DNA from 3 places in the Paenibacillus sp. FSL H7-0940 genome. Region 2 is predicted to be linked to each of the others. Evidence: riboswitches for the same ligand, from Rfam matches in the RefSeq annotation. Region 2 holds a riboswitch; each other region holds the start of a gene.
The links. A riboswitch is a leader RNA that binds a small molecule or an ion and turns the genes downstream of it on or off. The one in region 2 is predicted to bind thiamine pyrophosphate.
Positions count from the first base shown of each region.

Region 1: it holds a riboswitch for thiamine pyrophosphate, as region 2 does, so the genes downstream of both, tenA (thiaminase II) here and thiC (phosphomethylpyrimidine synthase ThiC) in region 2, are expected to answer to the same signal.
Region 3: it holds a riboswitch for thiamine pyrophosphate, as region 2 does, so the genes downstream of both, MHB71_RS07280 (thiamine phosphate synthase) here and thiC (phosphomethylpyrimidine synthase ThiC) in region 2, are expected to answer to the same signal.

Region 1 is NZ_CP150280.1:1,987,041-1,989,312, forward strand. Features, by position in the region: gene MHB71_RS08865 (spore coat protein) at 1-168, shown strand, start outside; gene tenA (thiaminase II) at 379-1,041, opposite strand; TPP riboswitch at 1,155-1,252, opposite strand; gene MHB71_RS08875 (endo-1,4-beta-xylanase) at 1,460-2,272, opposite strand, start outside.
Region 2 is NZ_CP150280.1:4,954,196-4,956,467, forward strand. Features, by position in the region: gene thiC (phosphomethylpyrimidine synthase ThiC) at 1-989, opposite strand, end outside; TPP riboswitch at 1,374-1,487, opposite strand; gene MHB71_RS21770 (IclR family transcriptional regulator) at 1,637-2,272, opposite strand, start outside.
Region 3 is NZ_CP150280.1:1,635,306-1,637,577, forward strand. Features, by position in the region: gene MHB71_RS07275 (ABC-F family ATP-binding cassette domain-containing protein) at 1-1,002, shown strand, start outside; TPP riboswitch at 1,078-1,187, shown strand; gene MHB71_RS07280 (thiamine phosphate synthase) at 1,414-2,079, shown strand; gene thiO (glycine oxidase ThiO) at 2,097-2,272, shown strand, end outside.

The DNA.
Region 1 (2,272 bases), 3.0 Mb from region 2:
CCCGAAATCAAACAAATTTTGATGAAACAGCTCGATGAAGCCATAGATTCTCATGAAAAGATATCAAATTACATGGTGCAGCATGGTTTATACCACCCTTACCATATTGCAGAGCAAATTCAGCTCGATCTGAAAAACATTCAGACTGCTATGAACATTCCGTCCTGACACCCTTTTTGATTTTAGCCAGAGACTTCAGAGAACAAAATGTCCCTGTGTCAAGAATTTCAACAATGAAAAAAGGCGGATACTATCCGCCCTTTTTTTGGCATCGTCACGAAACACGCTTATTGCAAGCGTTCCTTTACGTATTCTACTTATTTCTATCCTGAGACTGTTTATGGCCGCTGCTCTCTACTTTAATTGACTACAGTGAACTTAAGGCTCCAGCTTCCATGACATTTCCCAAAAATCAAGCTCAAAGCGACTGCACATCACGAAAATATCCTCCATCCGTTGGTACGTTCCCTCGCTACAGCCTTCTAATAGCTTATCAGTTAACGTCACTAGGGATTGATTGTTGCTGTTGTATTCAGAGGAAGCATATCCTGTGATCCACTCTCCGTAAAAAGGATGCTCAGCTGCACCTGGCTTTTGGGCAAGGACTTGACCAATCTCTGCATAGCTCCATGAGCAGGCCAGAATGGATACAAGTACTTCTGCTATGCCACCCGCATGGGAAACAGAGAGCATATAGTTAGTATAGGCTGCATTTTTCAGTGCAGGTTTTACCTGAAAAACATGATCCTCTGTAATTCCTAATCGCTCCATATAAGAACGATGAATTTTCATTTCACCATTCAGGATGTTATCTACGTTTTTACTAAAAAACTGCATCAATTTGGGGTCGTGCGACTTGACGATACCTAGTGCAAATACACGGGCATAATCGAACAGATACAAGTAGTCTTGCAGCAAATAATAACGAAATTGTTCAACCTGTAAAGAACCATCTCCGATCCCTTTAACAAAAGGATGCTCAAGACATTCCTTCCACACAGGCTGTGCTACCTGATATAGTCTCTCTGAAATAGTCAACATGTGTTCCTCCAATTCATAATGTACGTATTTAAAAACAAAAAAACGAAACATCCATAGGATGTTTCGCAGACAAATACACTAAAACAAGGGGGTTCGCATGAGCTACCCAAGTAAAGCGTTTCATCGTTGCATCCCTACGTTGGCATTATCCAAATCAGGTAAGGTCGGTTTAACACCCTCTCAGCCGGTTAAGGCTCCCTCGCAAACGGTTAGTATGTAGTTGATTACTTTCTTATCCGCATAAAAGAAAAAATAACATCCATTTAGTATATCAAGGGCTGTTAAATATAGTCAAGGCAGATTGTATCGCCCCTCATCACCTTTGGTGACGTATGTAAACGATGGAAACCATCACAACAATGGTTGAGTTTCAGCCACTGTTATGATGGTTTCTATTCTTGCAACTACTGCCGATGGTTTAATGCCCGAGTTTGTTCTTTCCGACAAAAGTGAGTATTCCGTACTGGGAAGTATTTCTCCAGCTCTCATTGGTCGTATCATTCCATTTAGCTACGCTCTGCTTACCTCCGCCCTGGTTGTCGTTAATTTGAAGCTCGAAACCGAGAACATTTCCTGCTTTGGGCGTCAATGATTGTAAATGAATTCTGGCTTCTACGAGATATCCTTTATTTGTTTTCTTCACAGCACTTACAAGGCGTCCAGGTGAGGCACCCCCTGCAAAGGTTCCTACATTGTCTGCACTGATTCTGAACTGGGCATCATCATATTGAAAATACGGTGTGCGCTGGTGATTCTCGTCCAGGAAAATCTCAACCGAATCCTGATCCCATGGGTTGATGCTGTCTGTAATGATGTTTGGATCAGTGACGTCGATCAGCAGGTATAGATACTCACCTGACCACATAGCGCGAGCCACTGCCTCTGCACCTTCGCTCTGGTTCAACCGTTTTACTTCAAATGGTGCAGCCTTATTCCATGATGTGTCTTTCTTTCCATCAATCTGAACAATCCCTTGCACAGCTTGTGCAGATTTGGGCATAGGGGCAAGCTGAATCACGCCGTATTTGCTTGTATCCTGTTCCTGAAATTGTGTTCGATCATTCCAGTACAGTGGATTATAAGGTTGTGTCCCACTTGAACCGCCATCAGTCACACGGATATCCAATCCGGCTTCATATTCTGATCCGACTTGGATACCACCCCACGGAATGGACAATTCAACCTGATATCCGGCTTTGGTCTCGCGTACACGATATGAACGCTTCTCCAC
Region 2 (2,272 bases):
ACAATGCCTGTCATACGCTTGGCGGTCATGGGGATGTAACGCAGCAATACACCAGCATGAATCGTAAAGTAGTCCACGCCCTGCTCTGCCTGCTCAATGAGCGTGTCACGGTACAACTCCCAGGTCAGCGCTTCCGCTTCGCCATTCACCTTCTCCAGCGCCTGATACAGCGGCACCGTACCAATCGGCACAGGTGAATTGCGGATAATCCATTCCCGGGTGGTATGAATGTTTTTGCCTGTGGATAGATCCATCACGGTATCCGATCCCCATCGTACTGCCCAAGTCATCTTCTCGACCTCCTCCTCGATGGAGGAAGATACGGCAGAGTTGCCGATGTTGGCATTGATCTTCACGTGAAAATGACGACCGATCAACATCGGCTCACTCTCCGGGTGATTGATGTTGGATGGCAGAATGGCCCGTCCACTCGCCAGCTCCTGTCTCACAAATTCCGGTTCCACGCCTTCACGAATGGCGGCGAATTCCATCTCTGCCGTAATGACTCCCTGCCTCGCGTAATGCATCTGAGTCACACAACGTCCCGGCTGTGCCCGCAACGGTTTGCCACGTAATCCGGGGTACTCTTCAGCGCCGGCTCTCTTCCCTCCGGGCTTCAGTCCGTTATCCTCCGGTTTAACCATACGGCCCTGATAAGCTTCAACATCGCCACGCTCTGTGATCCAACGAGTGCGCAGAGCTGGCAGACCTGCGCGGATATCCGCATGAAATTCGGGATCGGTCATGGGGCCGCTCGTATCGTAGACACGCAGCGGTTCGTTATGCTCCACCCCTTGGGGAGTATTCGTGTCATGAAGGGCTATCTCACGCTCCGGTACAGCAATGTCCGGCCGTGAGCCCTGAATGTAGACTTTGCGGCTGCCCGGAAAGGGCTGAACCCGTCCGGCCGCTCCTGTTTCTTTTTCCACCTGCTGATCGTTATGTCCCTGCTCCGTCGCTTGTTGTCCCGTTTGATTTCCTGTACTCATGTTCACTTGTCTCCTCCTCAGTGTTCGTCGCTTGTTTGGTTGGTTTCATCATTAGCTCGCTTACGTACCTGTCCCAAATCATGCGCAATGCAGAGAAGAAAGAGCGATCCTACACCAGACCAGGGGAGACACTTTTCATGTACAGTTAACAACAGACGGAGGCTGCCACAGATCATCGATCTATAAGACTTCCCTCCTCATCCAAGCCCACTTCCGCAGGTTATCGAAAAAGAGGCCCATAAAATCCGCGCTATATCGCCCGTTCCCTGTATATAAAAAAGCCGGTCCCCGAAGGAACCGACTTTTATGTCCATCACCAATAATGCACCTTTATGCAGCTCCTTAACGGAGCCCTACAAGGGTCACATCATGTGGTGGTTGTGGTCATATCGCCGATTACTTCCCTACGCTGGTATGATCCAGATCAGGTGCAAAGGGTCCGGAATCTCATGCGATTCCGTCTCAGTCCGGACAATTCGGACTCCCCCAGTAACGTTAATAAGTTGCGGCTTACATAAGCCGCCGTTCATATTCAATGAAGCTGGCTCCGTTGGGCCGTCCATTACAGAGTAGCGCAACCGGAACATAAAAACAACCTTTATATTCCAAATGATCAAACTCTATTAGAGAAAAAACTTACATCAACATCAGGATAACATGAGCCCCATTTGCGTAGCAGCATCCTTCAACACAGGTGCGTATTCATGCAATGTCTCCTGCGAGAGTCGACTGACAGGTCCTGAGACCGAGAGCGCAGCTGCAATATTGCCTCTGCGATCCATAATCGGTACAGATACCGCGGCAGCTCCCGGCTCACGTTCCTCATAACTCGTCGCATATCCGTTATCCCGGATATCTCCCATCTGCGCCAAATACACCGCGGGATCAATAAACACCGGCCATTCCGGCCCGTTCATCAGTTCTTCACGATCCTCGTCCGTGGCAAACGCCATCAGGACTTTGCTGGAAGCGCCCACAGACAGCGGGAGTCTAACACCCACTGGAGCGACTCGGCGGATCGCCTGATCACTTTGCACAGCTTGAATCCGTATCCTTTCACTCCCATCACGCAGGTACAGACTCACGGTCTCCCCCAATCGATCTCTCAGTCGCTCCATCGCAGGCAGCAGCAGAATAGCGGGATCATCACTGCGGGACATATGAGCTGACAGCTCCCAGATTCGGATGCCAAGTCGGTACTTCTCTGTTGCTGCATCGCGGATCACGAACCCTCGATCCTCCAGCGTAGCCATCAAGCGGTGGACTGTACTTTTGTGCAGGCC
Region 3 (2,272 bases), 3.3 Mb from region 2:
CTTTTGCTGGATGAGCCGACCAACTACCTGGATGTAGAGCACATTGAATGGTTGTCACGTTACCTGAAGGACTACCCTCATGCGTTCCTCTTAATCTCCCATGACACGGAATTCATGAATGAAGTCGTAAATGTCATTTATCATTTGGAATTTGCCAAATTAACGAGATATGCAGCGAACTATAACAAGTTCCTCGAGATGGCTGATATGAATAAAGCCCAGCATATTGATGCGTACGAGAAGCAGCAAGAGTACATCAAGAAGCAGGAAGATTTCATTCAGCGTAACAAGGCGCGTGCTTCAACTTCAGGTCGAGCGAAGAGCCGGGAGAAACAGCTGGACAGAATTGAACGTATTGATCGTCCAGATGAAGCGGCCAAACCAACGTTCAAATTCAAGGATGCCCGTGCGAGTAGCAAAACGGTCTTTGAGGGCATTGATTTTGAAATTGGATATACGTATCCTTTGCTGCCTAAGATGACAATGACAATTGAACGTGGTGAGAAAATTGCCATCGTAGGTTGTAATGGTGTGGGTAAATCGACGCTGCTGAAAACCATCTTGGGCAAAATATCTCCACTCAGTGGAAAGACCTTTTTGGGAGATTATCTCGAAACGGCCTATTTTGAGCAGGAAGTTCGTGCTGGAAATATCACGCCGATTGAGGATGTCTGGAATGAGTTTTCACATTTGACCCAGAATGAGGTCCGGGGTCATCTCGCTCGTTGCGGGTTGAAAAATGAGCACATTACCCGTCCGCTTAACATGCTGAGTGGTGGAGAGCAAGCCAAGGTTCGTTTATGCAAACTCTTGATGCGTGAAAGCAACTGGATTTTATTCGATGAGCCGACGAACCATTTGGATGTCACAGCTAAAGCTGAGTTACAGCGTGCCTTGCAAGAATTCAAGGGAACGGTGTTGCTGGTATCTCATGAACCTGATTTCTACGAGGGTTGGGTTACCAAAACATGGAATGTTGAAGAATGGTCTGAGAAAAACTAGACAATTCAAGCAACGCTTAATAGAAATGAACGGTGACAAAAAAATCCTTCTATGGTAACATAGGCTACAACTTCATATGAACACTAGGGGGGCCACACGATGTGGCTGAGATGGAAGAATGCGATTCCGGACCCTTTGCACCTGATCTGGATCATACCAGCGTAGGGAAGTGGCGAGCGCGTTTCAGTGAATGACGTGAGCAAACGGCAATTCGGAAGGATTTCAACCGTCTGCTTAACGAATTGAAACATGCAGTTGCGTGTATAACGTTATGGCTATAAGGTCTATAGCTTTATTGCACGAAATGAACTGTATGTATCAGTCAGTCATCTGGTCCTATAATTAATACGCAGCCACTCCCCTACGGGAGTGGCTTTTTTGTGTTTTCATAGCATTCACACATGGAAGGGGATGAACAGTACGGTAAGTTCTCATGAACATGTTCACGAATCATTTGAATTGCATGTTGTATCTACGGGTGTAGGGAATCAAGCATCTTTTGTAAAAGCTGCAAAGGACGTTTGGCCATGGGTGGACTACATCCATATACGAGAGAAACAACTCTCGTGGCAACAAAAGATCGGTTGGGCTGAAAGTCTGCGTGGTGTTGGCGTTCCGTCTTGTCGCATCGTTATCAATGGTTCAGAACTGCCACCACAGAATGACATCTATGGCGGTGTACATTGGGGGCAAGAGGCTATACGTAACTACAACCCTGCTGTTATAAGCAATGTCCAGCGACTTCGTCTGGGTGTATCTGTTCATTCAATCGATGAGGCAAAAATCGCTGAAGAACGGGGAGCCGATTACCTTTTCTTCGGGCATGTCTACTCAACCAACAGTAAGCCTGATCTTGAACCAAGAGGATTATATGCTCTGGCTGAAGTGTGCTATGGTGTCTCCATTCCTGTCATGGCGATTGGGGGCATCGAACCGGGAAACATTCACGCTATTCGCTCTGCAGGCGCACAGGGAGTCGCTGTGATCTCGAATGTATGGGCGAGCGATTCCCCGGATCGGGCAGCTGCATCGTTAAGGCAGGCTATCGTTGTTGCTACAGAAAGTCTGAGTCGCTGAATCAAGGAGATGTGAGGATGAAAAAGATCATTATTGATAGACCGGATAAGATTCATGCAGAAACGATTATTGTAGGCGGAGGCGTTGTTGGATGTGCCATTGCGTATGAGCTTGCTTCCCGTGGACAGGATGTGCTGTTACTGGAGCGTTCGGCGATTGCAGGAGGGACTTCTTGCGCAGCGGCTGGGATGCT